Regions from separate parts of the Streptomyces diastaticus subsp. diastaticus genome, predicted to be linked through region 1. Evidence: riboswitches for the same ligand, from Rfam matches in the RefSeq annotation. Region 1 holds a riboswitch; the other holds the start of a gene.

Region 1 (4,204 bases):
CCCGCCCTCACCCTGGACCGCCTCGACCGGGTCGTGCAGGCGCTCGACAGTCCGTCGATGATCACGGCGGTCCACGCGATCCTGCGCCGGGAGACGGAGCACCTCTGGCGCGTCACCCTGTCCAACGCCGGCCACCCCCCGCCCCTGCTGATCCCCGCCGGGCAGCCGGCCCGGTACCTGCACAACCCGGCGGGCGCGGACCCGCCGCTCTGCGTCGCCGACGGCCTTCCCCGCTCCGACCAGGAGACGGAGCTGCGGGAGGGCGACGTCATGGTGTTCTACACCGACGGGCTGGTGGAGACCCCGGGCACCGACATCGGTCACAACCTCCGGCGCCTGCGCGAACGGACCGACGAACTGGCCGGCCGGGGGGCCTCCCTGCCCGCCCTGGTCCGCGGACTGCTGCCGCCGGTGCAGAATCGCCTGGACGACATCGCCGTCATCGCGCTGCAAGCACGGGCGGACCGGTGACGCCCGCACCGCGCACATGGCCGGTGGCCGGTGCGGACAGACAGGAGAAGACGACTTCCCTTGAGTGAAAGAGACGCCGCATGAACGCCCCGCAGCCACGCCCGAGCGGTCTCGCGACCTCACGAGCCCACTCCGCCCGCGTCTACGACTACATCCTGGGCGGCAAGGACCACTACCCGCCGGACGTCGAGGCGGGGGACGCGATGTGCCGTCACTGGCCCGCCCTCCCCGTCCACATGCTGGAGAACCGGCGCTTCATGCACCGCGCGGCCCGCCACCTCGCCGAGGACCACGGCATACGCCAGTTCCTCGACGTCGGGACCGGCCTGCCGACCTCTCCCAACCTGCACGAGGTGGTGCAGGAGGTCGCCCCCGAGTCGCACGTCGTCTACGTCGACAACGACCCCATCGTCCTGGCCCACGCCCGCGCGCTGCTGCGCAGCGCACCCGAGGGCGCCACCGCCTACGTGGACGCCGACATGCACGACCCCGACGCGATCCTGGGCAGCCCCGAGTTCCGCGAACTCATCGACCTGGACCGGCCGGTCGGCCTGCTGGTCATCGGCATCCTGCACTTCATCCTGCCCCCGGACGACCGGCGCCTGATCCAGCGGCTGCTGGACCCGCTGCCCTCCGGCAGCTACCTGGCGATGACCATCGGCACCGCCGACTTCGCCCCCGAGGAGGTCAACCGGGTCGCCCAGGAGTACCGGCAGCAGGGCATGCCCATGGAACTCCGCGACCTCGCCACCGCCACCTCGTTCTTCGACGGCATGGACCTGCTGGAACCAGGAGTCACCCAGGTCCACGAGTGGCGCCCCGGGCCCGAGCAGGAAGGCATCGAGGGCCGCGACATCGCCATGTACGGGGCGGTCGCCAGGAAGCGCTGACACCGTCCCGCCGTCGGGGCGGCCGCCCGGCTCAGCCGCCCGGCGCCCGCCCCGACACCGCCGAAGTCAGCCGGGCCGCCGCCCGCGCCAGGGCGTCCCGCACGCCGTCGGTGCCGTGCGGGGCGTAGTGGCGCCGCCAGGTGGTGGAGAGGGCGGCGACCGGATGGCCGTGGTGGTCGAAGACGGCCGCGCCGAGGGAGCGCAGCCCCTCCGAGACCAGCTCGGTCTCCTCGGACCAGCCGCGCCGCCGGTCGGCGGCGAGCAGGCCGAGGAGCTCGGCGAGCGAGCGCGGACCCCGGCCGGTGCGGGTGATCAGGTCCCCGGGGCGCGGATACAGGGCGCGGACCTGCGCCTCGGGGAGGTGGGCGAGGATCGCCCGGCCGCTGGCGGTCAGGTGCGCGGGCAGCCGGACGCCGATGTCGGTGACGAGGGCGGTGTCGGCCGCGCGTCCGCGCGGCGGGCGTTCCTTCAGCAGGTAGACGGTCTCGGCGCCGTAGACCACCCCGAGGTGCACGGTCTGCCCGAGCCGTCCCGCGAGCCGCCGCACCACCGGCTGGGCCAGCCGCTCCAGCGGCTCGTGCCGCAGGTAGGCCGACCCGATCTCGAACGCCGCCACCCCGAGCCCGTACGCCCGCTCCCCGGGCAGGTAGGTCACGAACCCGCGCTCCGCCAGCACCGTGAGGATGTGGTACGCCGACGACCTCGGCATCCCCAGTTCCCGTGCGAGCGTGGCCGCCCGCACCGGCCCGGTCCGCCCGGCGAGGTGCAGCAGGATGTCGAGTGCGCGCCCCACGGCGGGGGAGGTGCTGGACGTGGGCGCGGGGGAGCCGGGGTGGGGCGGCAACGGGGCCTCCGGGGCTGGACGGTCGGGGACCAGCATGGCCGCCGCCGGGCCGGAGCGCACGGAGGGTCCGGGCGGCGGCCCCCCGTCCCGCCCTCCCCGGTGTGAGCACCGTCTCCCCGGCTCGCCCCGGAACCTCCGCCCCCCGCGTGACAGAATCGCGGCGTTCACCCAGGCGGCGGAGGACAGGAAGCCGGTGCGAATCCGGCGCGGTCCCGCCACGGTGACCAGGCCCGGCGCGGCGACGCGCGCGGGCCCGGGAGTCCGACACTGACCCGCCGCCTTTCGCACTACCAGGGGACGCGGTCATCCCCCGGAGAGGCACGGTCATGTCCGGACCCCGTCGCGCCCCGCGCGCGCTCGCCGCCACGGCGGCCCTCCTCCTCCCGCTCACCGCCTGCGGCGCCGCCGACGGCGGCCGGACCGGGGCGAAGGGCGGCCAGGACGCCCAAGGCGGCGAGGGCTTCCCGTACACCGTCACCAACTGCGGGGTGAAGACCACCTTCGAGAAGGCGCCCGAGCGGGCCGTGACGATGAATCAGCACGTCACCGAGGTCATGCTCGCCCTCGGCTTGGAGGACCGGATGGCGGGCACCGCCTTCCTGGACGACGAGATCCTCCCCGAGTACCGCGCGGCCTACGACCGGATCGAGGTCGTCGCCGACGCGTACCCCTCCTACGAGAAGCTGATCGCCGCCTCACCCGACTTCGTCTACGGCGGCTACGCCAGCGCCTTCGACAAGGGCGCGGGGCGCGAGCGCGCCGCCCTGGCCGAGGACGGTGTCCCCACCCGCCTCAACGTCGAGGGCTGCACCGACGGACCCGTGGGCGTCAAGGAGCTGCGCAAGGAACTGCGCGAGGTGGCCCGGACGTTCGGCGTGCCCCAGCGCGCCGAGAAGCTGATAGCCGAGCAGGAGGAGCAGCTCGCGGCCACCGCCGAACGCCTCAAGGGCGCCGAGAAGCCCGCCGTCTTCGTCTTCGACAGCGGCGACAGCTCGGCCTTCACGGCCGGCGGCCACGGCATCGGCAACGACCTCATCAGCCGGGCCGGCGGCCGCAACGTCTTCGCCGACCTCGACAAGTCCTTCGGCGACGTCTCCTGGGAGAAGGTCGTCGAGCGCAAGCCCGAGGTCGTCGTCATCTACGACTACGGCGGCACCCCCGTCGCCGCCAAGAAGAAGCAGCTCCTGAACGACCCGGCGCTCAAGGACGTGCCCGCGATCAAGAACGAGCGGTTCGCCGTCCTGCCGCTCTCCTCCGCCGTACTCGGCCCGCGCGTCCCCGACGCCGTGGACGAGCTGGCGGACCAGCTCCACCCCGACCGCGCCGCCGAGTAGGGGGCCGTGGTGACCGCCCCCGCGGGCACCCCGGCGGCGGCCGAGCCCCGCCGCCGGGCCCTGTCGTACCCCGCCGTCCTCGCCCTGCTCGCCGGTCTGCTGCTGGCCGCCGGCCTCGCCGGGCTCGCCCTCGGCTCCGTCCGCGTCCCGCCCGGCGAGGTGCTGGCCGCGCTCACCGGGAGCGAGCCGACGCCGCTCGCGCCGGTCATCCGGAACGTGCGGCTGCCGCGCGTGCTGCTCGCCGTCGTCGTCGGCGCGGGCCTCGCCGTCGCCGGTACGGTCCTCCAGGCGCTGGTCCGCAACCCGCTGGCCGACCCGTTCCTGCTCGGCGCCTCCTCGGGGGCCTCCACGGGGGCGGTACTGGTCATCGTCGCGGGTATCGGCACCGGACTGCTCGGCACCGTCGCCCTGCCCGTCGCCGCCTTCGCCGGCTCGATGGGCGCGCTGGTCGCCGTCTACGCGATGGCCCGGCGCGGCGGCACCATGACGACCGGCCGGCTGATCCTCGCCGGGGTCGCGGTGCAGTACATCCTCTCCGCGCTGACCAGCCTCGCCCTGGTGCTCTCCAGCCAGGCCGAGCACGCCCGGGCCATTCTCTTCTGGACCCTCGGCGGTCTCGGCGGCGCCCGCTGGGACAGCCTGTTCCTCCCGGCCGCCGTCCTGGT
Region 2 (4,204 bases), on a different contig from region 1:
GCCCGAGCCCGACCACGTCGCGGACGGTCAGGTCGGTGTCGGTCGCCGCGTGCTGCCCGACCACGGCGAGCCGCCGGGCCGTCTCGCGGCGGCCCAGTTCGGCCGGGGTGGAGCCGTCCACGGTGACGGTGCCGGCGGACGGCGCCAGCAGCCCTGCCAGCAGCCGCAGCAGGGTCGACTTGCCGGAGCCGTTGGGCCCGATGAGCCCGACCGTGCTTGCGGCGCGCGCCTGGAGCGTGACGCCGTCCAGGATGAGCCGCCCGCCCGCCGACCGCGAGACCCGTTCCGCGCGGAGCGCCGGCCGGCCGGCCGGGCAGGTGGCACGGCCGGTCACGCGGGCCTCCGGGTGCGGTACATGATGAGGACGAAGGCGGGCACGCCGATCAGCGAGGTGACCACGCCGACCGGGATCTCCTGCGGCGCCAGCACGGTCCTGGCCAGGGTGTCCACCCAGACCAGGAAGACGGCGCCGCTCAGCGCCGCCACCGGCAGCAGCCGCCCGTGCAGGGTGCCGGTCAGGGCGCGGGCGGCGTGCGGCAGCACCAGCCCGACGAAACCGATCGCTCCGGCGGCGCTGACCAGCGCGGCGGTGAGCAGCGCGGTGACGGTCAGCAGGACCAGCCGGGTCCGCGCCACCGGGACGCCGAGGGAGGCGGCGCTCTCCGTTCCGAAGGCGAAGGCGTCGAGCTGGTTGGCCCGTGCCCCGCACACCACCAGCGCCGCCGCCAGCACGGCCAGGCAGGCCCAGACGTCGGTCCAGGTGGCGCCGGAGAGGCTGCCGAGCAGCCAGAAGAGGATGCCCCGGGTCTGTTCGGCGTCGGCGGCGAACATCACGACGAACGAGGTGAGCGCGGAGAAGAGCTGCATACCCGCCACTCCGGAGAGCACCACCCGGTCGGTGGTGCCGCCGAGGCTGTGGCTGAGCAGCAGCACGAGACCGAAGGAGACGAGGGCGCCGACGAAGGCGCCGGTGGAGACCGACAGCGCGCCGCCGCCGAGCCCGAGGACGACCACGGCGACCGCGCCGGTGGAGGCGCCGGAGGAGACGCCGAGGACGAACGGGTCGGCCAGCGGGTTGCGCAGCAGCGACTGCATGACCACGCCGCAGAGCGCGAGCCCGGCCCCGCAGACGGCGGCCAGCACGGTACGCGGCAAGCGCAGTTCCCAGACGATGCCCTCACGGATGGGCGTCAGCCCGCTCTCCCGGCCGCCGAGGCGGGAGGCGACGACGGCCCACACGTCGGGGACGGAGACGCGGGCGGGACCGATGGTGATGGCGACCGAGACGGAGGCCAGCAGCAGGACGAGAGCCGACAGACCGAGCGTCCACGCCCCCGGCCGCCGCGCCCGCCCGGGCCCCGTGCCGGGGCGCGCGGCGGTGACGGTCACTTCGCCAGCCCGAACTCACGCAGCTTGGCGGCGACTTCCTCGATGCCGTCGACGGTGCGGATCGAGGGGTTCAGCGCCGCCCCGCTCACCTGTACGTACCGCTTCCTCTTCACCGCCGTCATGGTGCGAGTGGCCGGGTGGGACTCCAGGAAGGCGATCTTCCTGGCGGCGCTCTCCGCCGTCTGCGACTTGCGGGTGAGGTCGCCGATGACCAGCACGTCGGGGTCGCGGTCGGCGACGGTCTCCCAGTTGATCTGCGGCCACTCGTCCTTGGTGTCGTCGAAGACGTTCTTCCCGCCGACGGCCTCGGTGATGATGCCGGGCGCACCGCAGCAGCCGCCCATGTACGGCGCCTCGGCGTTGGCGAACCAGTAGAGGAGGGTGGGCCGTTCGTCCTCGGGAGCCTTCCTGGTGCTCAGCCCGTCAGTGGCCTTCCGGGCCCGCCGGCCGAGGTCGGCGACGAGCTTCTCACCACGTTCCTCGACGCCGAAGACCTTCGCCAGGTCGGTGACCTCGCCGTGGATGTCGGCCAGGGAGAGCGGATCGGTCCGCGCGCCGTCCCCGTCACCGGAGTTGGTCTTGGCGCAGTCGGCGGGCGAGACGTAGGTGCCCACACCGAGGTCCTCGAACGCCTCGCGGGTGGCGACGCCGCCCTTGCCGAGGGTCGACTCGAAGGAGGCGGTGACGAAGTCCGGTTCCTCGTCGAGGACCTTCTCGAACGAGGGGTTGTTGTCGGCGAGCCGCTTGACCTTGGCGTTGTCCTTCGCCAGGTGCGGCAGGACCGGGTCGGTCCAGGTAGCGGTGCCCGCCATCCGGTCGGCGAGACCGAGCGAGAGCAGGATCTCGGTGGAGTCCTGGTTGAGCGAGACGGCTCGCCGCGGCGGCTGCTCGACGGTCACGGTGCGGCCGCAGTTCTCCAGCGTGGCCGCCCCGGCCTCCTTCGCCTCGGCGGCGGGTTCGGAGCCCTGGCCCCCGCAGGCGGTGAGCAGCAGGCCGAGGGCGGTGCAGGAGGCGGCGAGGGAGATCCGGCGGAAGGGCGCAACAAGCACGGGGGTACGGCTTTCGTGTCGAGGCTCGGTCGCGAAGCCTGGCGTACAGGAACCCCGCCCGAAGGGGCGGAGGGCCAGCAGGTCTTCGGACTCGGGGTCGTGCGGACGGCGCGCCTTCCCGGGGGATGCCCCAGTGGCGTACTGCGCCGCCCGTCGCCCTCACCGCTGCGCGTCAGTTCCGGGTTCGCACCGGATTCCCTGACCCGTTCGCATCGAGATGCGCGGGTACGACTGGCGTGCGAAAGCTAGCACGGCGGGCCTCCCGGTCCCTGGGGTGGGGGGAGGCCCGCCGTGCCCGTACGGCCTGCGGTCATGCCGGGGTGCGGTCGTCCTCGGTGGCGTCCCGCGCCGGCTCGGCCCGGCGGCTGAGCGCGCCCGGCCACCAGGAGGCGGGGCCGATGTCGCGGACCAGGGCGGGGACCAGCAGGGAGCGCACGACCAGGGTGTCGAGCAGCACGCCGAAGGCGACGATGAAGGCGATCTGGACGAGGAAGGCCAGCGGGATCACCCCGAGGGCCGCGAAGGTGGCCGCCAGGACCACACCGGCCGAGGTGATGACTCCGCCGGTGGTGGTCAGGCCCCGCCGTACGCCCTCGCGGGTGCCGTGCAGCGCGGTCTCCTCGCGGACCCGGGACATCAGGAAGATGTTGTAGTCGACGCCGAGGGCGACCAGGAAGACGAATCCGTAGAGCGGGACGGAGGCGTCCGTCCCGGTGAAGCCGAAGACGTGGGTGAAGACCAGCGAGGCGATGCCGAGGGTGGCGGCGAAGTTCAGTGCCACGGTGAGCACCAGCAGCAGCGGCGTCACCAGCGAGCGGAGCAGCGCGATCAGGATGACGAGGATGATGGCCAGCACCACCGGCATGATCAGGTTCCGGTCGGCCTCGGCGGTGCGCTGGGTGTCGTACTGCTGCGCGGTGTAGCCGCCGACCACCGCGTCGGCGCCGTCCACCGCGTGTACGGCGGTCCGCAGCCGGGCCACGGTCTCCTTGGCGGCGTCGCTGTCCGCGCCGTCCTGGAGGGTGGCGTCGATCCGCACCCGGCCGTCCACGACGCGCGGTTCGCCGCCGCCGGGCCGTCCCGACTCGGTGACCGGGGCGACCGAGGCGACGCCCTCGGTCTTCTCGGCGGCCGCGACCACCTCGTCCACCCGGCCGGCGTCGGCGATGACGACGGCCGGGTTGCCGGCGCCGCCCGGGAAGTGACGGCTCAGCGTCTCCTGGGCGGAGACCGACGGTGCGTCGTTGACGAAGATCTCGTCGAGCGGGACGCCCCGGCTGCTCAGCGTCGGGGCGAAGGCCGCGCACGCCACGAGGGCGGCCAGGGTGATCGCCCAGACCTTGCGCGGCGTCCTGTCGACCCGGTCGGCGACCCGCTGCCACAGACGGTGGCTGCCACCGGTGCCGGTGACCTTGGGCCGGGCCGGCCAGTAGGCGGCCCGGCCGAGCAGGACCAGAGCGGCGGGCAGGAAGGTGAGCGCGCTGAGGACCGAGCAGACGATGCCGATGGCCCCGACGGGTCCGAGGGCCCGGTTGTTGGTGAGGTCGCTGAGGAGAAGTGCCAGCAGGCCGAGCGCGACGGTGGCGGCGCTGGCGGTGATCGGTCCGAACGACTGCCGCCAGGCCAGCCGCATCGCGGTGAACCGGTCGCCGTGCAGGCTCAGTTCCTCCCGGAACCGGGCGGTGAGCAGCAGCGCGTAGTCGGTGGCGGCACCGATCACCAGGATCGACAGGATGCCCTGCACCTGCCCGTCGACCCGGACCACG

Evidence for each region. A riboswitch is a leader RNA that binds a small molecule or an ion and turns the genes downstream of it on or off. The one in region 1 is predicted to bind cobalamin.
Region 2: it holds a riboswitch for cobalamin, as region 1 does, so the genes downstream of both, Sdia_RS22240 (ABC transporter substrate-binding protein) here and Sdia_RS06555 (ABC transporter substrate-binding protein) in region 1, are expected to answer to the same signal.

Annotation. Positions count from the first base shown of each region.
Region 1 covers NZ_BLLN01000002.1:1,081,886-1,086,089, forward strand. The annotation lists gene Sdia_RS06540 (SpoIIE family protein phosphatase) at 1-471, shown strand, start outside; gene Sdia_RS06545 (SAM-dependent methyltransferase) at 552-1,361, shown strand; gene Sdia_RS06550 (IclR family transcriptional regulator) at 1,393-2,154, opposite strand; cobalamin riboswitch at 2,350-2,496, shown strand; gene Sdia_RS06555 (ABC transporter substrate-binding protein) at 2,532-3,539, shown strand; gene Sdia_RS06560 (FecCD family ABC transporter permease) at 3,546-4,204, shown strand, end outside.
Region 2 covers NZ_BLLN01000005.1:1,073,864-1,078,067, reverse strand. The annotation lists gene Sdia_RS22250 (ABC transporter ATP-binding protein) at 1-334, opposite strand, end outside; gene Sdia_RS22245 (FecCD family ABC transporter permease) at 331-1,389, opposite strand; gene Sdia_RS22240 (ABC transporter substrate-binding protein) at 1,386-2,438, opposite strand; cobalamin riboswitch at 2,498-2,689, opposite strand; gene Sdia_RS22235 (MMPL family transporter) at 2,749-4,204, opposite strand, start outside.